Regions from separate parts of the Proteus penneri genome, predicted to be linked through region 3. Evidence: predicted binding sites of a transcription regulator. Region 3 holds the regulator's gene; each other region holds the start of a gene.
What was found. The regulator PurR, encoded in region 3, represses purine synthesis genes. The targets are predictions, from matches to a motif close to CANGCAAACGTTTGCNTG.
Positions count from the first base shown of each region.

Region 1: a site for PurR is predicted at 2,596-2,613, ahead of gltS (sodium/glutamate symporter). Genes of this name have one in related genera too.
Region 2: a site for PurR is predicted at 2,728-2,745, ahead of glyA (serine hydroxymethyltransferase). Genes of this name have one in related genera too.
Region 4: a site for PurR is predicted at 4,383-4,400, ahead of H1225_RS17865 (NCS2 family permease). Genes of this name have one in related genera too.

Region 1 covers NZ_CP059690.1:3,246,805-3,252,599, forward strand. The annotation lists gene recG (ATP-dependent DNA helicase RecG) at 1-1,041, shown strand, start outside; gene gltS (sodium/glutamate symporter) at 1,206-2,423, opposite strand; gene H1225_RS14615 (uracil-xanthine permease family protein) at 2,665-4,056, shown strand; gene H1225_RS14620 (AsmA family protein) at 4,178-5,795, shown strand, end outside.
Region 2 covers NZ_CP059690.1:2,147,341-2,153,135, forward strand. The annotation lists gene suhB (inositol-1-monophosphatase) at 1-32, shown strand, start outside; gene H1225_RS09820 (3-phenylpropionate MFS transporter) at 118-1,272, opposite strand; gene glyA (serine hydroxymethyltransferase) at 1,363-2,616, opposite strand; gene hmpA (NO-inducible flavohemoprotein) at 2,983-4,182, shown strand; gene H1225_RS09835 (hypothetical protein) at 4,275-4,922, opposite strand; gene glnB (nitrogen regulatory protein P-II) at 5,183-5,521, opposite strand; gene H1225_RS09845 (NAD+ synthase) at 5,537-5,795, opposite strand, start outside.
Region 3 covers NZ_CP059690.1:1,264,802-1,270,596, reverse strand. The annotation lists gene rnt (ribonuclease T) at 1-607, shown strand, start outside; gene H1225_RS05800 (Grx4 family monothiol glutaredoxin) at 729-1,070, opposite strand; gene H1225_RS05795 (sulfite exporter TauE/SafE family protein) at 1,473-2,288, shown strand; gene sodB (superoxide dismutase [Fe]) at 2,573-3,151, shown strand; gene cydH (cytochrome bd-I oxidase subunit CydH) at 3,287-3,370, opposite strand; gene purR (HTH-type transcriptional repressor PurR) at 3,638-4,663, shown strand; gene punR (DNA-binding transcriptional activator PunR) at 4,690-5,592, opposite strand; gene punC (purine nucleoside transporter PunC) at 5,711-5,795, shown strand, end outside.
Region 4 covers NZ_CP059690.1:3,932,805-3,938,599, forward strand. The annotation lists gene ilvB (acetolactate synthase large subunit) at 1-1,280, shown strand, start outside; gene ilvN (acetolactate synthase small subunit) at 1,284-1,568, shown strand; gene H1225_RS17855 (helix-turn-helix domain-containing protein) at 1,620-2,198, opposite strand; gene H1225_RS17860 (MFS transporter) at 2,618-3,805, shown strand; gene H1225_RS17865 (NCS2 family permease) at 4,549-5,795, shown strand, end outside.

The DNA of each region.
Region 1 (5,795 bases), 2.0 Mb from region 3:
GTGGGTTGGTTGGCTGGAAAGCAGAAAGGGAAAGCTCGCGAGGCACAGCAAAACGCCATTGCGAATGGTGAAGTATCGATCATTATTGGAACGCACGCTATTTTCCAAGAACAAGTTAAATTCCACTCTCTAGCCTTAGTGATTATTGATGAACAACACCGATTTGGTGTACATCAACGCCTCGCATTATGGAAAAAGGGCGAAGAGCAAGGCTTTCATCCCCATCAATTGGTGATGACAGCAACGCCGATCCCTCGCACATTAGCCATGACAGCCTACGCTGATATGGACACCTCTATCATCGACGAATTACCACCGGGACGCACACCTGTTACCACTGTCGCTATCCCTGATACTCGCCGTAATGACATTATTGAACGCATTAGGTTGGCTTGCACAGAAGAAAAGCGACAAGCCTATTGGGTATGTACCTTAATTGAAGATTCTGATGTTCTTGAAGCGCAAGCAGCCCAAGTTATCTATGATGAGCTTACAATTGCACTCCCTGAAATCAAAGTAGGGTTGGTACATGGGCGAATGAAGCCCGCAGAAAAACAGGCCGTAATGACCGCATTTAAAGAAAATGAACTCCAACTTTTAGTTGCAACAACAGTGATTGAAGTTGGCGTTGATGTGCCTAATGCCAGTTTGATGATTATTGATAATCCAGAACGGCTAGGCCTTGCACAGTTACACCAACTACGTGGACGTGTAGGTCGAGGCGCAATCGCCTCTCATTGTGTCTTGTTATATAAAACACCACTCACTCAAACGGCACGTTTGCGATTGCAGGTATTAAGGGATAGCAATGATGGCTTTGTCATTGCACAAAAAGATCTAGAGATCCGTGGCCCCGGTGAGCTTTTAGGTACCAAGCAAACGGGTAATGCACAATTTAAAGTCGCTGATTTATTGCGCGACCAAGGACTTGTTCCTGAAGTTCAGCGTATCGCTCGTTACCTGCATCAACACTATCCTAAACATTCTCAAGCCTTAATCGAACGCTGGCTACCTGCTAAAACACAATACAGCCAAGCTTAAAGTTTCTCTTTTACATGGCTTAGCGTGCGTTTAAACTCGCTTTAGGTCGATCTTGAAATATATTAGTAAGTTACATATCACATAGAAAAACACCTCAATGCCGATATCCAACATTGAGGTGCTCTTTAACGTTTTTGAAGCTATTTTAATTTATAGCAACCAAACTATCCTGCAACTATAGGCGTAAAGAATGGCAATAGTAGATACAGTTTGATCACTATCGCATTCACAATATCAATAAAGAATGCCCCTACCATTGGTACGACTAAGAACGCAAGATGAGAAGGGCCAAAACGATCTGTAACAGCTTGCATATTCGCAATCGCCGTTGGTGTTGCTCCTAAACCAAAACCACAGTGACCCGCTGCTAAAATCGCCGCATCGTAGTTTTTACCCATGACACGGAAAGTAACAAAAATTGCATAAAGTGCCATTACACCTGCTTGAACACCAAGGATAACCAGCATTGGGATCGCCAGTGAAGCCAGTTCCCATAATTTCAGGCTCATTAATGCCATTGCTAAGAATAACGATAAACTCACGTTACCTAAAACTGACACCGCTCTATCAAAAACACGGTAGAACCCAAGCATTGAAAGGCTATTACTTAAAATAACACCAATAAACAGAACACACACAAAGGTTGGTAGTGAGAATGCCGTGCCTTCTAACAATTGAGAAAGGAACGTACCGGCCATTAAACAGATAGAGATCATCGCAATGGTTTCTAACAATACCATTGAAGTAATCATTCTACCTGTAGTGGGTTTCTCAAAGGCCGTTGGCATTTCATGATCATCAGCACCAATTCCTGGTGTTGGAATATTTTTGATTAAATAACGCGCAACTGGGCCACCAATCAATCCACCTAAGACCAAACCAAAGGTTGCACACGCCATTGCGACTTCAGACGCACTCATGAAGCCATAACTTTCAACGAACGTTTTACCCCAAGCAGCCCCTGTACCATGACCACCCGATAATGTAATAGAACCAGCCAATAATCCCATAAGAGGATCAAGGCCTAACATTTTCGCCAATGCAATACCGACAGTGTTTTGCACTAATAACAACCCAACAACAACGAAAACGAAAATAAAAAGCGCTTTTCCTCCCGCTTTTAAGCTTGCAAGGTTCGCGTTTAAACCAATTGTTGCAAAGAAGGCTAGCATTAATGGATCTTTAAGTGAGAGATCAAAACTGACTTCCCAATCCATAAAAGATTTAGATGCTAATAGAAGAACTGCAACAAGTAGCCCACCTGCAACAGGTTCTGGGATCGTATACCGTTCTAAAAAAGGAACAGATTTCACTAACTTACGTCCGATCAAGAGAACCAAAGTGGCCGCAACCAGCGTGCCATAAACATCAAGATGATACATTTATGTACCCCGTCTTATTTGTTAATTTTATATAAAAATACTACGACGCTAAGTTCATCCATAAACAACGCCAAAAGCAGGTATCCCCGATTAGAAAAAAAAACGCAGACAAACACAAGTTAAAACATATAAAAATGTGAGCGCCTCTTATGCATTTTAATAACATCATTTTCACGCAAACGATTGCTTTTGTGGCGCAGATCATTAAAATACTGTTTTTGTCGAATAAGAAATTCACACCATGGTTACTTCAGAAAAACAAAATTTGCCTAAAAATAGTGATGTTTCAATTAAAAAAAATAGCGAACTTCTTTTTGCTTTAGAAGAGAAACCGCCATTACCACAAACACTTTTTGCTGCTTGCCAACATCTTTTAGCTATGTTTGTCGCGGTTATCACGCCTGCGATCCTTATTTGCCAAGCATTAGGATTACCTGCACACGATACTCAACGCATTATTAGCATGTCTTTATTTGCATCAGGTATTGCCTCTCTTATTCAAATTCGAGCATGGGGACCGATAGGTTCAGGATTATTATCAATCCAAGGAACAAGCTTTAACTTTGTTGCTCCGCTCATTATGGGAGGATTAGCACTTAAAAATGGTGGAGCAGATATTCCTACAATGATGGCGGCCCTTTTTGGGACATTAATGGTCGCCTCATTAACCGAAATCATCCTTTCTCGTGTACTTCACTTAGCAAGACGTATCATTACACCATTAGTTTCAGGTGTCGTAGTAATGATAATCGGCCTCTCTTTAATTCAAGTTGGATTAACTTCAATTGGTGGTGGTTATGCTGCTATCGAAAATAATACCTTTGGTTCACCACAAAACCTGTTATTAGCAGGCTCTGTTCTTATCGTTATTATTTTACTTAATCGACAAAAAAATCCTTACTTACGCGTTGCTTCTTTAGTCATTGCAATGGCTGTGGGCTATGTTCTTGCTTGGGCTTTAGATATGTTGCCCACACCAGTAGAACATCAAGAAACACCTTTTATGACTATTCCTGAGCCGTTTTATTATGGGCTGTCATTTGATTGGCACTTGCTTATTCCTTTAATGCTGGTGTTTATGATCACTTCACTAGAAACCATTGGCGATATCACGGCAACTTCTGATGTTTCAGAACAACCCGTCAGTGGCCCTTTGTATATGAAACGGATCAAAGGAGGCGTATTGGCTAATGGAATTAACTCTATGGTTTCGGCATTTTTCAATACCTTTCCAAACTCTTGTTTTGGTCAAAATAATGGTGTGATCCAATTAACTGGTGTTGCTAGTCGCTACGTAGGCTATGTTGTTGCCGCGATGCTCATTATCTTAGGATTATTTCCGTTTGTCGCAGAATTTGTGCAAAGAATTCCTGAACCAGTATTAGGCGGAGCTACATTAGTCATGTTCGGTACGATAGCTGCGTCTGGTGTACGCATTGTTTCTAAAGAAGCGTTAAATCGCCGAGCCATCATGATCCTTGCGATTTCACTTGCGGTAGGGCTGGGCGTTTCACAGCAGCCTCAAATATTACAATTTGCTCCAGATTGGCTAAAAACATTGCTGTCATCAGGTATTGCTGCAGGTGGCTTAACGGCAATTATTCTTAATCTTATTTTCCCTCAAGAAAAGTAGTTGCCATAAATTATAACAGTTAAATAATCTTGTTTTATCTAGTGATGAATACTTGAGCATCGCCTAGTTTTCAGGCATAACTGTATACTGTTTTGATGGAGTATAAAACAGGAGAAGGGCAATGCGCTGGCTGATGAAAAGTATGGTATCTCTGATACTTATTGTTATTTTATTTATTATTATAATTTACGCTTTTATTCAGACTCAGTGGGGAGCGCAAAAGACAAGCGAATGGCTAACAGAATACACTGATTATGATATTCGCTTCTCAGGTATTGAACATGACCTTATGCAGCCCGAACAAGTTATTGTTTATGATCTCCTCGTTAATCCTAAACAAGATAAAGCCAGAGTATCGGCAAAATCAGCACAAATCCGATTTGATTGGCAATTTTTTACCACCCCTTCCCATCTGCAAAAAATTACATTAGAAAATGGCAATATTGAATTTACCAATAAGTCTCCATCAATACCGTTAAGTGCTGATATTCTGCAATTTAAAAATATGATTTTAAACAGCACCAATGCGGATTTTTCTTTCGAAGCAAACAAAGTGACGGGGGGAATTACACCTTGGGCACCTACATCGGAAGATTTTATTGGAGCAGGCCATTTTCAATTTTCTATTGCTGATGGAATGATAAATAATAATAAATTCAGTAACTTTATTATTTCTGGTCAATATCAGCCCAATAATATTCAAATAGAAAAACTAGGAACGCATTTACTTAATGGCTCACTCTCATTAAGTGGTCAGTATCAAGATAATCAATGGAAGTTTGATGAAGTTTATATGAATGGCTTACGCTGGCAATCTTCGCAAACTTTTAATGAATTAATTCAATCTCTCTCTGAGTACCCACGCATTAGCATAAGAGCGCTTAATATTGTTGATTTTACGGCTGAAGGGAAACAGTGGGCAATGAGTGGTTTTGATGGGCAATTTTCTCAATTTAATTGGGATAACGCTCTTTCATTTACAACCGGCGAGCTCAATACAAATGACCTTGTTTTTCAAGATGAGCATTTCACTGATCTTATCGCAAAACTCAACCAGCAGAACAATCAACTCAATCTAGATAACCTCAGTTTACGCTATGAAAAAGGCTTAATTAAGCTTGCTGGTCATTGGAATAAAGACAATAAAACCATCACGATCCAAGATGCCACACTATCAGGTCTTTTATATACGTTACCTGAAAATTGGCTCAATTTTTTAGCTAAACCGATAGATACCAAGAGTAATATTCAAAATATCACTATCGAACAGTTATCTATCAACCAATCTATTTTGATTGATATCACGCCGGAATTTCCATTTCAATTCACCAACTTAACAGGAAAATTGCAAAATTTAATGGTTGCAAAAGAAGGTGAATGGGGATTATGGCAAGGTTCAGCCGTATTCAATGCAGATAGTGGAACATTAAATCGCATTGAATTACGTCGCCCTGATTTAAAAATTGTCACTCAGCAAGATAACGCTATTATTGAGCAATATTCAGCATTTATTGGTGACGGCATTGTTCGAGGTTCAGCCGGCTTAATCCAATCTAACCAACAACGCCAATTTTCACTTATTACTAATGGTTTAAATGTACCTTTATCAATACCTTATACATTAGGTTTAAAAACAACCTACTCTGATGAAATAGGTCAATTTACACTAAAATTGAAAGGTAATTTACGTGCAAGCCCAGTGATATCAACACTCAATGGCACATTGACTGGAAGTAAAG
Region 2 (5,795 bases), 880 kb from region 3:
GTAGCGAATTAACAGATGCATTAAAACGTTAATTTCGTTGATACGAATAAAATATAAAAGAAAAAGATCTGCAATATCAAAGGATATTGCAGATCTTAATTTTATAAAATAAAGGAATTAGGTATTTTGAGGCTGTACTTTAGGTCTGATAAACATGGCAGGGATCGTTAATGCAGCCATTAACCAGAAGATCAACGATTCTTGGTTAGGCAGTTTTTCATACAACCAACCAGATACAATAGTCATAATCGCAATACTCCCTCCCATCGCTAACGCTGAATACACCGCTTGCAGACGAATAATTTCGTGCTCTTGACGAGCACTAATAAAGCGCATAGCAGCTAAATGACACACTGTAAACGTACCACTGTGTAAGACTTGAACGACAATAAGCGCGGGTAATGCAGTAAAACTTCCCATTAATCCCCAACGTAAAAGCCCAGCAAAAGCAGAAAGTAAGAGTAGATTTCTTGCGCTCCAACGACGGAATAAACGATGGCTCAGCATAAAAACAATGACTTCTGAAACCACACCTAATGACCAAAGATAACCAATTGTTGCGGTGTCATAACCTGCTTTTTCCCAATAAAGTGCACTAAAACCATAATAAGCTGCGTGTGCACCTTGCAGTAAAGAGACGCATAGCAGAAAACGCCAAACTGGCCCATCTGAAATAAGTTTTATAAAGGAGACGTTATTGTGTTCTGCTTTTTTCACTTTACCCTGTGGCATAACTTTAGGACGAAGCATAGATGTCAGGAATAGAGCAAAAGTACTGGCAATCAACCCATAAAGAATAATGGGATGCCCAAAAACATCAATTAAAACACCTAGCAGTGATGAGCTAATAATAAAAGCGATTGAGCCCCAAACGCGGATTTTTCCATAGTCTAAAGGAAACTGTTTTTGCCATGTTCCTGCTAGAGAATCGCCTAAAGGCACCATAGGTGAAAAGAAAACGTTAAATCCTGTCATCACAAAGAATAACCATGCCCAATGGCTACCCATCATAAATGCAACAGTAAAAAGTAATGAGAGAAAAGCAAATAATCTTAATGCAGTGATAAGTTTTGACGGATCTTTTACCGCAGGTGTTAAAATTAGACTACCAACAAAACGTGCGGTTAAACCTACACCTAATAACAGACCTATCATTGCAGGATCAACACCTTCTCCTTTTAGCCATATGGACCAAAAAGGTAAAAAGATGCCGTATGAGAAGAAATAAGTGAAATAATCTAAGGCAAGCCACAATGTTGATGGAATAACCATCCAATCCCCCATTTTTAAGATGCAAAAAACCCGCCAAGAACAAGTTCTCGAAGCGGGCTTGTACAACGGGTTTATTATATCGTTACAAACTTATGCGTAAACTGGAAATTTAGCGCAGATATCCAAGACTTTTTGTTTCACTTTCTCAATGTTCGCTTCATCATTGATATTATCAAGGACATCACACATCCAACCGGCTAATTCACGAGCTTCCGCTTCTTTAAAACCACGACGTGTAATTGCTGGAGAACCGATACGAATACCAGAAGTTACAAATGGGCTACGTGGATCATTTGGTACACTGTTTTTGTTAACAGTGATATTTGCACGACCCAGTGCAGCATCTGCATCTTTACCTGTAATGTCTTTATCAACTAAGTCTAATAAAAACAGGTGGTTTTCAGTTCCGCCAGACACTACTTTATAACCGCGATCTAAGAAAACGTCTACCATTGCTTTCGCGTTTTTGGCAACTTGTTGCTGATAAACCTTAAATTCTGGCTCCATAGCTTCTTTTAATGCAACCGCTTTACCTGCAATAACATGCATTAAAGGACCACCTTGAGAACCAGGGAATACAGCAGAATTCAGTTTTTTATAAAACTCTTCATCGCCACCTTTAGCAAGGATAAGACCACCACGTGGGCCTGCTAATGTTTTATGCGTTGTTGTTGTAACAACATGTGCATGAGGAACTGGGTTAGGATAAACACCCGCAGCAATCATACCCGCAACGTGCGCCATATCAACAAACAGGTAGGCACCAATGCTATCTGCGATTTCACGCATTTTTGCCCAATCAACCAAACCAGAATAGGCAGAGAAGCCACCAATAATCATTTTTGGTTGATGTTTTTTAGCTTGAATAGCGATATCTTCGTAATCAATTTTTCCCGATTCATCAATACCATAAGGTACGATATTATATAGTTTACCAGAGAAGTTAACTGGTGAACCATGAGTTAAGTGACCGCCTTGCGCTAAGTTCATACCTAAAACAGTATCACCTGGTTTTAATAATGCCATATAAACAGCGGCATTTGCTTGAGAGCCTGAGTGAGGCTGTACGTTAGCGTAATCTGCACCAAATAATGCTTTTGCACGATCGATAGCCAGTAGCTCTACAACATCCACATACTCACAACCACCGTAGTAACGTTTACCCGGATAGCCTTCAGCATATTTATTTGTCAGCTGAGATCCCTGCGCCTGCATAACACGAGGGCTGGTATAGTTTTCAGAAGCAATTAGTTCGATGTGCTCTTCTTGACGAGTCACTTCACCTTCCATTGCATTCCATAATTCTGGATCGTAATCAGCAATATTCATTTCACGTTTTAACATTCACATCTCCTGACTCAGCTAACTTCACTAAAGACAAACTCCCATACGGGAGAAAGAATGACATACAGTGTAAACTCTTTTTCTTCATTGAGATAGCCCCTAATGAAAAAATACGCAATCGTTTGCCATCCAACTAAAACAGCACATTATTACTTTTTAACAACCTCATTTTATCCTGTGCTTATTCCTCTTTTTGAGGCACATCTCGCCTTATTTTGCAAACACCCCGCATCATTCTCTAAGAATTGAGATTTTTTGTTAAAAAATAAAAACAGAGATTTACAAAATAATCAAAAAGAGATAAGTTGCATATAAAATACAATTTATAAATATTCACAATAAACTGAAAAATTTTCAGGAGCAATTATGTTAGATGCACAAACTATCGCGTCAATTAAATCAACAATTCCTCTCATTGCTAAAACAGGCCCAGCATTAACCGCCCATTTTTATGATCGAATGTTTTCTCGTCATCCAGAGTTAAAAGATATTTTCACCATGAGTCATCAGAACAGTGGCGCACAACGTGAAGCCTTATTTAATGCGATATGCGCTTATGCAACGAACATTGAAAACTTAACTACCATTTTGCCTGCCGTTGAAAAAATTGCACAAAAACACGCTAGTTTAAACATTCTTCCTGAACACTATCCCATCGTCGGTGAAAATTTATTAGCAACCATTGATGAGATGTTTAGTCCCGGACAAGAAGTGCTAGATGCTTGGGGAGCGGCTTATCAAGTATTGGCAGATGTCTTTATCAAACGCGAAGAGCAAATTTATCAACAAAAAGAACAAACAAATGGAGGTTGGAGAGGATTACGAAACTTTAAAGTTAAACATAAAGTAAAACAAAGTGATGTCATTACCAGCTTTGAATTAGCTCCTGAAGACGGCCTTGATATTACACCTTATCAAGCTGGACAATATTTAAGTCTTTATATCCGTGATGAACGCCTTGAGAACCAAGAAATACGTCAATATTCATTAACTCAATCTTCAAATAATAAAACATACCGCATCGCAGTCAAACGCGAAGAGAAAGGTATTTTATCGAATTTTCTTCATGACCATATTCAAGAAGGGGATATTTTACAAGTCGCCGCACCAGGGGGCGATTTCTATTTAGATGTGTCACCAACAACGCCAGTAACCTTAATTTCAGCAGGTGTGGGTTTAACACCAATGCTGTCTATGTTACACACACTTTCAACTCATCAAGCAAATATTAATTGGTTACATGCGGCTGAACACGGCGGTGTTCATGCTTTTAAAGATGAAGTTAATCAAGTCGGCAATCAGCTTTCACACTATCAACAAGCAATATGGTATCGCACGCCACGTGCTGAAGACGTGCAAAATAAAGATTATCAATTCAAAGGATTAATGATATTAAAACAAGTTGAAGATTGGTTAGCTATTCCTGATATGCAATTCTATTTTTGTGGTCCATTACCTTTTATGCAATCTGTTGCTAAGCAGCTTATTGAACTGGGTATTAATAGCGAAAAACTTCATTATGAATGTTTTGGTCCGCATGCCGTTATTACGCAAGATTTGCAGTAAAAACACCTTCATTAACATTCAATTTTAAATTAAATAAAAAAGCGCTGTAGCATTATATTATCAGCGCTTTTTTAGGTTATTTCACTACCTTTTTATGATCGATATTTATTTTCAATCGCTGCGGGAATTACATGCTCTTTAGCAGAAAAACCGTACCAAATAACACTAATTAAACAGAGTGTATAACCAAATAACTCACTTCCCTCTTCCACCATATTTTTAACGGCACGGTTGTAATCTTCACCTAATAATTTATGCCAAAGTATTCCCATGCCAAATAAACGAGAAAACAATAAAATACATAACAGGCCAGCAACTAACATTCCATGGCTTGGATGAGTAATAAAATGAAATAAGCCTTTTAATGTTTTCTTGCCTTCTCTAATTGCAATGGCAATAGAAACAAATGCTACCGTTAGAGCAAACCAAACCCAAGATCCGTGTGCAATCTGATCAAATACACCATCTAATTCACGAATTAAAATACACAAGAAAAACCCCATAATAAGCGTGAATGCTCCCCGTTGTTCACTTTTTTGGCACACTTTAACAAAAAAGAATAAGCAAATAATAGCAACGATAATTTCTTGGGCTAATTCAGTTACCGACGTTTCAGAAATACCATTATCAAAAACCAAAATATCAAGAAAAATAAATCCCGTAGTGATAGCGATTAATACTGCTGCACATAAAAATAAAGCGAGACGCTTTAATAAATAATTAAACACTATTTTGCCCATACCTTAATAATTTTTAATATTGATGATAATAACTTTACTTAAAAGTTATTGAATAACATTTTGTGCCTTAAAATTCACAAAAAATAGTAAAATAAATTGTTCTATATCATCAATAGACTTGTATAAGATATAAATAGCATTATAGGCAAAACATTAAAAAATTAATTATGTACAAGAAAAAGAAAAAGCCCGATATCTTGATTAAAAATATCGGACTTAAATAAAAATGAATAATAAATTATTTGGCTTAAGTTAATTAATTAAATAGCCTCTTCGTCTTGCTCGCCAGTACGAATACGAATAACACGATTCACATCAAAAACAAAAATCTTACCGTCACCAATTTTACCTGTTTGTGCTGTTGTCATAATTGTATCTACACAGGTTTCAACAATTTCATCAGAGACAACAATTTCAATCTTTACTTTAGGTAAAAAATCGACCATGTATTCGGCACCGCGGTAAAGCTCTGTATGCCCTTTTTGGCGACCAAAGCCTTTTACTTCTGTTACGGTCATTCCCGTGATACCCACTTCACCCAGTGCTTCTCTTACATCATCTAATTTAAACGGCTTAATTATCGCTTCAATTTTTTTCATCGTATTATCCTGCTATTACCAGTTGTGGCGACCAAAACCGCTTGTAATTGGGTATCTGCGATCTTTACCAAAATTACGACTTGTAATACGTGGCCCGACAGGGGCTTGACGTCGCTTATATTCATTAATATCGACTAATTTTATCACTTTACGGACGGTTGCTTCATCAAATCCTGCTGCAACTAAGTCAGATACAGATTTATCTTGCTCAACATAGCCTTCAAGAATAGCATCCAGAATGTCATAAGGAGGTAAATTATCTTGGTCTGTTTGT
Region 3 (5,795 bases):
TAACCGTTTTCGAGGTTACTACCCTGTAGTTATTGATGTTGAAACAGGTGGATTTAATGCGAAAACAGACGGTTTACTTGAAATCGCCGCTATTACATTAAAAATGGATGAACAAGGTTGGCTAAAACCTGATAACACATTACATTTTCATGTTGAACCTTTTGAAGGGGCTAACTTAGAACCTGCTGCCTTAGAATTTACAGGCATTGATCCAACAAATCCACTTCGTGGCGCAGTCAGTGAATATGAAGCTTTGCATGCTATTTTTAAAATGGTACGTAAAGGAATGAAGGATGCAGATTGTAATCGCGCCATTATTGTGGCCCATAATGCAAATTTTGATCACAGCTTTGTCATGGCTGCGGCTGAACGTGCTGGATTAAAACGTAATCCTTTTCACCCTTTTGCCACCTTTGATACTGCGGCTTTAAGTGGGTTGGTATTAGGACAGACAATTTTAGCTAAAGCCTGCATCACCGCTGGCATTCCTTTTGATAGCAAATTAGCGCATGGTGCATTATATGATACTAATCGCACATCATTACTTTTTTGTGAATTAGTTAACCGCTGGAAAAAACTGGGTGGATGGCCATTACCTACACCTTGAAGCCATAATTTCGCTGATACATTTATGAATAATAGAAAAAGCCAGTTTATTAATGAACTGGCTTTTTCTTGAAGAACTCATTATTTTTATGCGTTTCAATAGCGAAACGATAAAAATTTAATTACTGTGCTTCTTCTTCACCACGATATTTATCAGCAGTCTCTTTTAATAACTTCTGTAATTCACCGCGCTGATACATTTCTAAAATAATATCACATCCACCGACTAATTCACCATCTACCCATAATTGTGGGAAGGTTGGCCAATGCGCATATTTTGGTAATTCTGCACGAATATCTGGGTTTTGCAGGATATCAACATACGCAAAACGCTCACCACAAGCAGAGATAGCTTGAACTGCCTGAGCAGAAAAACCACAACTTGGTAATTTTGGTGAACCTTTCATGTATAAAATAATTGGGTTTTCGTTGATCTGGCGTTCAATTTTTTCAATAGTCGTCATTTATTAAGTCCTTACAGCCTTTTATATTCGATATGCTTTATAGGGGAAAACATGAAAGAAGAATACCACTTTATATTAGAAACCTCTATATAAGTTTAGTTATCGATATAAAACAATGAGTTGGTATTAAACCATGGGATTACTGATAAAAAACACACCATGAAATATAAAAAATAAGTCAATACATTACAGATGGTTATGACTGTGCTTCATTTTACTCTTTTCCTCTTACTACTGACACAATCACTAACTATCCTTTATATTGAAGAAGAAAAAAGCAACTTTTACATTAAAACCAACACATTAAATTTCATAATCAATACATTAAGATAAAACGCTACCTTCTTAAAAGGATATAATGTATATAAATAGGTTTGTTATAAAACCTGATGAGTATTAACTATGGACATGATTTTGCTGTTTCTTGTAGTAGGATGTATTACTGGCTTTTTTGCTGGGCTACTTGGCATAGGAGGCGGTGCAATCATTGTTCCGGTAGTTATGTATGTAGTGAGTCAACAAGCTATTCCAATAGATATGGTGATGAAAATTGCCTTATCTACCTCATTCTCTGTGATTATATTTTCTACAGCATCTTCAGCGTATTCCCATAACAAACATAAAGCCATTTTATGGCAGCAATTTCCTCTATTATCTATCGGCACTATCATCGGTATGCTTGTTGGGACATTTCTGGTACAAAAAATGTCAAACACGATATTACAAATCGTGTTCTGTATTTTCATGGTATATACCATCTATGGATTATTAACTAAAAAGAAAGAAGCTGAACGTATTGAAAACGTGAAAGATCCTATTGTTTCAAAACCTGCGTTAACAAGTGGTGGCTCTTTAATTGGCTTTATATCCAGTTTTATCGGTATTGCTGGTGGTACTATCACTATTCCTCTTTTAAGTCATTGGGGATTTAATACACGTAAATGTATTGCAACCTCTTCAATGATTGGTGTCATCATCGCTGCCATAGGCACCATCATGGGTATTATCTATGGCTGGAATCAAACAAATATTGATGACTATTACCTCGGTTTTATCTACTTACCTGCCTTTATCGGAATAAGTATTACTAGCATTCTCTTCGCCCCTATCGGTGTGAAAGTTGCTTATCGCCTCCCTATCCCAAGGGTTCGTCAAATATTTGCATTATTTCTATTCTTAGTCGTAGTGAAAATGATGTACACATTGATAATGGAATAAGCAGAATATGCCACAATTAGAGAATCTAGGCTCTGATTACAGCCATTATTTTACTGCTTTACGAGTTGCTCAGTGAGCTATACTCTTATGAGTATAACTAATCTATATGGCTTATAACTATAGATAAAAGATATTTAGCTGTTATTTCAATGAATTTTTGTTAAAATAATTAGCAAAATAGTAACAAATTAGTGATTCATTTGCCTCATTCTATCGATTCAAATGGTTTTGATGGAATGATTTCAGGCACAAAACCCGAAATAGATAGTTTAAAGGAGTACGCAATGTCTTTCGAATTACCAAAATTACCTTATGCGTTAGATGCTCTTGAGCCACATATCTCTAAAGAAACTTTAGAATATCACTACGGCAAACACCACCAAACCTATGTAACTAATTTAAATAACCTAGTTAAAGGTACTGATTTAGAAAGCAAATCTTTAGAAGAAATCATCAAGTCTACCGATGGTGGTATTTTCAATAACGCGGCACAAGTATGGAATCACACTTTCTACTGGAACTGCTTAGCACCAAATGCAGGTGGTGCACCAACAGGTAAAATTGCTGATGCTATCAACAAGGCATTTGGCTCTTTTGAAGAATTCAAAAAGCAATTTAATGATGCCGCAGCAAAAAACTTCGGTTCAGGTTGGACTTGGTTAGTTAAAAAAGCTGACGGTTCAGTTGCAATTGTTAACACCTCTAATGCGGCAACGCCAGTTTCAGGTGCAGATAAACCACTATTAACTGTAGACGTATGGGAACATGCTTACTATATCGACTACCGCAATGCACGTGTTAAATATTTAGAAGAGTTCTGGGCATTGGTTAACTGGTCATTTGTTGAAGCTAACCTTGCTTAATTTAGATTGATAATCAAAGGTGAATGATTGAGATTCATTTTTGATGACATAATAACAAAGGGCCTTGAGCCCTTTGTTATATTCAGTATTCGATAATCTATTACTTAAATTAATCGAGTACTTATTAAAACATGATTAGAAAAGCAGAGTAGAAAAAATAACAATCATAACCAGCGCTGCTACTGCTGTACTCAAACCAAATTTCAGATCCGTATCCATCTATTCTCCCTCAAAATGATTATAATACACATTATTAACCATAACCTTGTCATGGTTAATTATTATCACATATCAGAATTTGTTAAAATAGCGACTAGTGCACAATTTATAACATTGATTAATACTTTCACTTTTGAGCTAGATCATACAAAATTCACAGCTAATCGCTAAATTATTGCCAGTGTTTGCCCTATGTATGACTATACTGGCAGTTAAACCATAAAATTAGATAAAAGAGACCAATGAAGGTCAGGAGTTTTCCACACCATGGCAACAATAAAAGACGTGGCAAAACGCGCAGGCGTATCAACCACGACTGTTTCTCATGTGATCAACAAAACCCGTTTTGTTGCTGAGAACACACGAGCAACAGTTTGGGCCGCTATAAAAGAATTAAATTATTCGCCAAGTGCCGTTGCGCGTAGTTTGAAAGTCAATCACACCAAATCTATTGGCCTGTTAGCCACGTCCAGTGAAGCTCCTTACTTCGCTGAGGTGATTGAAGCAGTTGAAAATAGTTGTTATAGCAAAGGCTATACACTGGTTTTATGTAACTCACATAACAATCTTGATAAGCAAAAAGCGTATTTAGCCATGCTGGCACAAAAACGTGTTGATGGATTATTAGTCATGTGTTCTGAATATCCTGATCACCTTCTGACTCTTTTAGAAGGCTATCGTAATATTCCCATGGTTGTCATGGATTGGGGAAAAGCGCGTGGTGACTTTACTGATACCATTATCGATAACGCTTTCCATGGCGGCTATATCGCAGGTCGTTACCTTATTGAGCGTGGTCATCGCGATATCGGTATTATTCCTGGACCATTAGAGCGCAACACTGGTGGTGGTCGTCTACAGGGCTTTCTAAAAGCTATGGAAGAAGCCAAAATCACAGTAAAAGATGAGTGGATTGTACAAGGTGACTTTGAACCTGAATCTGGTTATAAAGCGATGTATCAAATGCTAAACCAAAAACAGCGCCCTACTGCAGTTTTTTGTGGTGGTGATGTCATGGCAATGGGCGCAATTTGCGCTGCGGATGAACTTGGCCTGCGTGTTCCTTTAGATATTTCTATTGTGGGCTACGACAATATTCGTAATGCACGTTATTTTACACCTGCGCTAACAACCGTTCATCAGCCAAAAGAGCGTTTAGGCCAAATGGCATTATCAATGTTGCTTGATCGCATCGTTAATAAACGCGAAGACGCCCAAACAATCGAAGTTCATCCGCGATTAGTTGAGCGCCGTTCAGTTGCCGACGGTCCTTTTATCGACTACCGCCGTTAATTCTTATTTATCCAGCTATCTGATTTCTAGCGAAGCCATTCCTCATTTAAGGTTTGGCTATCTCCAAGATAATCTAACAACCATGTCAAAGCAGGCGATTCACTTTTATCGACCCACGTCAGACAGCATGGGCTGTCTGGCAATGGCTGTGCCAGTTGCAAAGTAACTAACTTTCCTTGGACTATCAATGGCTCAGCACGATGCCAAGGCACCATTCCTACACATAATCCTGCCAACAAACATTCAAGCCCCATATCCCACGTTGGTACAACCATTCTACGTTGGTTATTTAACGCCCAAGTGTCACGCTTTGGTAAACTACGTGATGTATCCTCTAAACATAGGCTAGGATAAGGTCGCATTTCATCATCCGTTAGTGGATGTTCCGCTTTAGCTAATGGGTGATCAACATGACAAACACAGCGCCAAGGCATAAAACCCATATCCCTGAAACTATAACGTTCACCAATTGGTGACGCTCTTGTTGCACCAATGGCTAAATCAACACGACCATTAACTAAGGAGTCCCATACCCCATTAAACACTTCTGGGTAGACATACAACTCAATATCAGGAAAATGACGATAAAAATCGAGAATAAGTTGTTGTGTTCTTTCGGGTTTAACAATGCCATCAACTGCTATACTAAATTGACCACGCCACCCATTGGAAACCTGTTGACATAGATGTCGGGTGTCATTCATTTTTTTGATAACAGATCGTGCTTCTTTGATGAAAATTTTACCTGCATCGGTTAGTTCTACATCACGGTGACGGCGCTCAAACAGAGGAACAGCAAGCCATTCTTCTAATTGCCGAACAGTGTAACTAACGGCGGATGGCACTCTGTGCAATTCTTGCGCAGCTGAGCTAAAACTTCCTGTTCTTGCAACTGCATCAACAACTTCTAAAGAGTATTCTGACCACATAGAGTTTATTCCTTTGAAAATTTTTCACAGCATTAACCAAATATTCCCGTTTCACAAGTAAAATAAGTCTTAGTTACAATACATAAAATGTTCTACATCACATAGCATAGAAAATAAAATGAATACTAAAACGTCCACACAATCAAAAACACCTATGAGCTTCATGGTGTACCTAGCTGGTTTGAGTATGCTAGGTTACTTAG
Region 4 (5,795 bases), 1.3 Mb from region 3:
ATTTAGTACGCGATATTGCGGACTTACCTGACATTATTTGTGATGCGTTTCGTTTAGCGATGTCAGGAAGACCGGGGCCTGTTTGGGTTGACGTGCCAAAAGATATTCAGCAAGCCACAATTACATTAGAAGCGTTACCACCTATTCCACAAAAAGATCCTGTTCCCGCATTTAATACTGATTTAGTAATACAAGCGGCGCAAATGATTAATCAAGCTAAAAATCCTGTTTTATATTTAGGTGGGGGGATCATTAGCGCTGAAGCATGTAAAGAAGCGATTGAATTAGCAGAGAAAAATAACCTGCCGACAACCATGACCTTAATGGGTTTAGGATTAATGCCACCTTCTCATCCACTGTATTTGGGGATGTTAGGTATGCATGCGACGCGTAGCACCAATTTTATTTTAGAAGAAGCGGATCTGCTAATTGTATTAGGGGCGCGATTTGACGATCGTGCTATTGGTAAAGCAGAGAAGTTTTGCCCTAACGCCAAAATTATTCATGTTGATATCGATCGCGCTGAAATTAGCAAAATCAAACGCCCAGATATTGCGATCCACGCTGATGCGAAATCAGTGTTATCACTGTTATTACCATTGATTAATACAAACAAGCGTAATGAATGGATCGAGCGTGTTACGACACTGAAACAAGAATATCCATTGGAAATGAAAAACTCTGAGAATATTCTAAGTGGTTATGGCATTGTCTTAGCGGCTGCAAACTGTGTTGATGATGATGCCATTATTACAACAGACGTTGGACAACATCAGATGTGGGTAGCACAGGCGTATCCGCTAAATCGACCTCGACAATGGTTAACATCGGGTGGCTTAGGTACGATGGGATTTGGTTTACCGGCTGCGATTGGTGCCGCGTTAGCCGAACCAGATAAGAAAATCCTCTGCTTCTCGGGGGATGGTAGCATTATGATGAATATTCAAGAATTTGCTACGGCGGCTGAGCACCAATTAGATATCAAAATTATTTTGATAAATAATCAGGCATTGGGGTTAGTTCACCAACAACAAACGCTGTTTTTTGAAGAACGTATTTATGCTGCGGCTTACCCTTATCAAACAGATTTTATTCGTATTGCACAAGGTTTCGGTTTAGATACCTGTGACTTAAATCAGGAAGCGGATCCTGCGAGTGCATTAAAAGCAGCAATTGAAAAACCCGGTCCGTGTTTAATTCACGTTATGATTGATATCCATGAAAAAGTATTTCCAATGGTTCCACCTGGGGCTGCAAATATTGAGATGATAGGAGCTTAATTTATGTCAAACCAATCACAACCTATCGCGCTGGAATTGATTGTTCGCAACCATCCCGGTGTTATGACCCATATTTGTGGGCTATTTGCTCGCCGTGCATTTAACGTTGATGGCATTTTGTGTTTACCGATGAAAAACAGCGATAAAAGCCGTATCTGGCTATTAGTGCAAAAAGATGATCGTCTTATGCAAATGGTCAGTCAGGTGGAAAAGCTTGAAGACGTAAAAGAAGTGAGATTCAGCGATGATCTACGTGTTTTTGAGCAAATGGAAAGTTATTTAAATTAATCGCCTTATATTATTGGCTCACTCACTAATTGAAAGAGCCAATAATATCGCTTAAGGGCGGTGATGATAATGCTGCTGATTTGGGCTAGACATAATCACAGAGGCACGCAAATGTCCTTCAACACAGATATACGAGTGAGGGACATTACCGTGGAAAGCATAAAAATCGCCAGTTTCTAGTAAGACGGTTTCGTCGTTATCAAAACGCATCATTAATTTACCAGAATAGACCATGATGTGCTCTTGGGTGCCGTCAGCGTGAGCAGGGCTATTGATGATCGCGCCATGCTTCATTTCGATATGCCAAATTTCAGTAATATTGCCGATGCCAATACGAAATTTAAACTCTTGGGCATAATCACCCACGATAGGCTTATGTCGCTCTAAGCGAGGGTATTCTTCACGTGTAAAACTAAATAAATCTCCCAAAGGAAAGCCAAGGGCTATTGCGATAGCCTCTAAGGTATCGATTCTAGGATTAGAATCACCCGATTCTAATTTTGACAATGCAGCCTTGGATATTCCCGATTTTCTTGATAACTCATTAAGTGATAAATTTCGAGATTGTCTTAATTGTTTGACTTTATTACCAAGGTATTCATTCGTTTTTTTAGGAGGTTGTGAGTTCATTGCCAATTCAAAATATCGTTAGTTTAAAAGTGTTATTCTAATTAGATAATAACACTAATTAACCGTATTCGGAAAAATGAGATCCTGTTTCTGCTGTATTTTGTGAATAGTCTTACGATCACTGTTCTAGTTTTAATGATTACGCTAATTTAATGAGTGTGATTTATACCATTGTATTGGCATTAGATATTGTGCTTATCTATCGTTCTTTTTTTAAGCGTTGTAGGATAAATAACGATAAAGTGAGAATATTGTGAAAGGTAAAGATCATCGAGAGTCAAATAGAGATCTTTCTCTAATTAATGTTGCTTTTTAAGCATGTTTATCTATTTCTTATCCCCTATAATATACGACAATATTTTATTTAATCACCTTCCTTTTATTACAGAGGTTTCTGTTATTCGCAGAAACAAAATAACATGTCACATCAAAATTATCGCCAATCTGAAGTTTTTGCGATAACCACTATCACGGTAAGTATTGGCGTTATCGGGATAGTTATCGGATTAACTATTCCTATGGTGGCACTGCGCCTTAATTTAGTGGGTATTAATGAATCTATTATTGGGCTTATTTCCGCAGCACCCGCTATTGGAATGTTAATTATTTCCCCCTTTGCTCGGCGTATTGTGCAATGGATCGGTAAACGCTTTGCTATGCTATTAGCGACCATTATTTCTGCAATAAGTTTATTACCCTTAATGGGAAGTTTGCCTTTAGAGTTGCTATTTCCTTTACGATTAATCACGGGTATTGCCAGTGGTGTGATGATTTGTTTAGGAGAAACGTGGATTAATGAGCTTTCACCAGATAATAAACGTGGGCGGATTTTAGCGGTATATACCACGGTATTTACGATTAGCCAGTTATTAGGGCCTTCAATTATTGCGCTTTATGGCGTTGCAGATAAGACACCGATTTTAATTAGTGTCTTTATTCATATTATCTCTATTGTCCTGTTTTTAATGATGGATCAAAAAACAGGTGATAAATTACCAAAAGATACACAAGAGCCTAATTTTTCTATTATCCGCTTTGTTAAAGTTGCACCAGCAATCTGTGGTGGCATTGTTTTCTTTGCTTTTTTTGATGGCACAGTGCTTTCTATGTTTCCTATTTATGGCTTAAGTGTAGGGCATACTGAAGCTATTGCGGCAATGATGATAAGCGCGATTTTAGCGGGTGATGCAATTATGCAAATGCCATTTGGCTGGCTTGCCGATCATATGAATAGAACGCGGTTATATCGAGTTTGTGGTGTCGTGACTTTACTTGCAAGCTTATTATTACCTATCACGATGTCTCATACATTTTTGATTTGGCCTTTATTACTGGTATTGGGTGCAACAGCGGGTGCGATATACACCATTGCGTTGGTACAAATTGGACAATATTTCTCAGGCAATGATCTGATGGTCGCAAATGCATCCGCTGCGATGTTATGGGGGATTGGTAATTTATCAGGGCCTTTGCTGGCTGGCGCGATGTCAGAAATTTCTTCATCTTCACTACCATTCTTATTGGTTGCTATGACAGGTTTATTCTTAGTATCAACGATGGAACGTTGGAATCTCGGTGTTAAAACACTCAATAATAGCCCATCTTAATATGATTTTTTCTCTATCGTATTCTATTTAGCGATAGAATGACGATAGAGGAAGCCTTTCTTTTCTCGATTTCTAAATATTAAGATCTTATCTTCTTGTTTTCTATAAATGGTTATAATTATCTTTCGTAATTGAACTTATTTTAAAATTTATTAAGAATAATCTAGAAATGCTTATACAAAACAGAAAACTGTTTGCTAAAACGGCATCTATTCATCTAACGTTAGAAGTAGAAGATAAACTTATCTTCAGATAAAAATAATGAATACTGCATATCATTAATTGCCACACATTGGGAACGGAAGGTATTATTTATCTAAGTAACTTATTAAAGTTACTAATAATAGATAGATATACCTAATTATTGTGATAGATAATATAAATTAAATAAAAACAATTAACTAAGATGTTTTCCACTGTGAGATAAGTATGACATTGGATAATTGTACAAAAGTAGAATAATGAGGAAAGTAGGCAGCTGCTTTCCTCTTTTTCTGTTTTTCTAACTTTAAACTATCTTTTTATGACATTTTTATTAAAAATGTATTTTTTCACTTGATTCTTACCCTAATATCACCAGATAATCGTTTGCGTCAAATTCTCTCACTCAGTCCACACAAAAAACCAAACGTTTGCTTTTTGACTCCCTCTTAAGATTTTTATCGGTAAGAGGTTATTTTAATTGATACGTAATCGTTTCCGTTTTTTTGGAGAGTGAACCGTTTTTATGTCAGAGGAATGTAATGTCTGCTAATCAATCAGCAAGCACAGGTAAACTGGATAGCTATTTTAAACTTACAGCTCGTGGTACTACTGTTCGCAAAGAAATGATCGCCGGTTTGACGACATTTCTGGCTATGGTGTATTCCGTGATTGTTGTTCCTAGTATGTTAGGACAAGCTGGTTTTCCACATACAGCGGTTTTTATTGCAACCTGTTTAGTCGCGGGATTGGGCTCTCTTCTCATGGGATTGTGGGCAAATCTTCCTATGGCGATTGGTTGTGCTATTTCATTAACAGCATTTACCGCTTTTAGCTTGGTTTTGGGACAAAACATCTCTGTGCCTGTTGCATTAGGCGCCGTATTCTTAATGGGGTGTTTATTCACTGTATTCTCATTAACTGGCATTCGTACTTGGATCTTAAAAAATATTCCGACAGGTATTGCTCATGGCGCAGGAATAGGGATAGGTTTATTTTTACTTTTAATTGCCGCCAATAGTGTTGGGCTTGTCGTTAAAAACCCCTTTGATGGTTTGCCTGTGGCAATGGGTAAATTCACTTCATTTTCTGTTCTGATGTCACTTGCAGGATTAGCCGCTATTTTCGGATTAGAAAAACGCAAAGTTCCAGGTGGCGTATTATTAGTGATTGTTGCCATTTCGATTATTGGGCTGATTTTCGATCCTAATGTGAAATACCAAGGTGTTTTTAAAATGCCTCAATTGGGTGAAGATGGGCTTTCTTTATTATTCGCAATGGATATTAAAGGAGCATTACAACCTTTAGTTTTACCTAGCGTATTAGCATTAGTAATGACCGCTATTTTTGATGCAACCGGGACTATTCGTGCTGTTGCAGGTCAAGCAAACTTATTAGATAAACGCGGGCAAATTATTAATGGCGGAAAAGCGCTGACTTCTGACTCTGTTAGTAGCATTTTTGCGGGCGTTATTGGCGCCGCACCAGCTGCGGTTTATGTTGAATCTGCTGCAGGAACAGCCGCTGGTGGTAAAACTGGATTAACCGCAACAGTGGTGGGCATTTTATTTTTATTGATCCTTTTCTTATCGCCTCTCTCTTATTTAGTTCCCGCTTATGCAACGGCACCAGCATTAATGTATGTGGGTTTATTGATGCTAGGTAACGTCACTAAGTTAGATTTTAGTGATTTTGTTGATGCAATGTCAGGCATGGTGTGCGCTGTATTTATTGTTTTAACGTGTAATATTGTCACCGGTATTATGTTAGGTTTCGGCTGTTTGGTTAT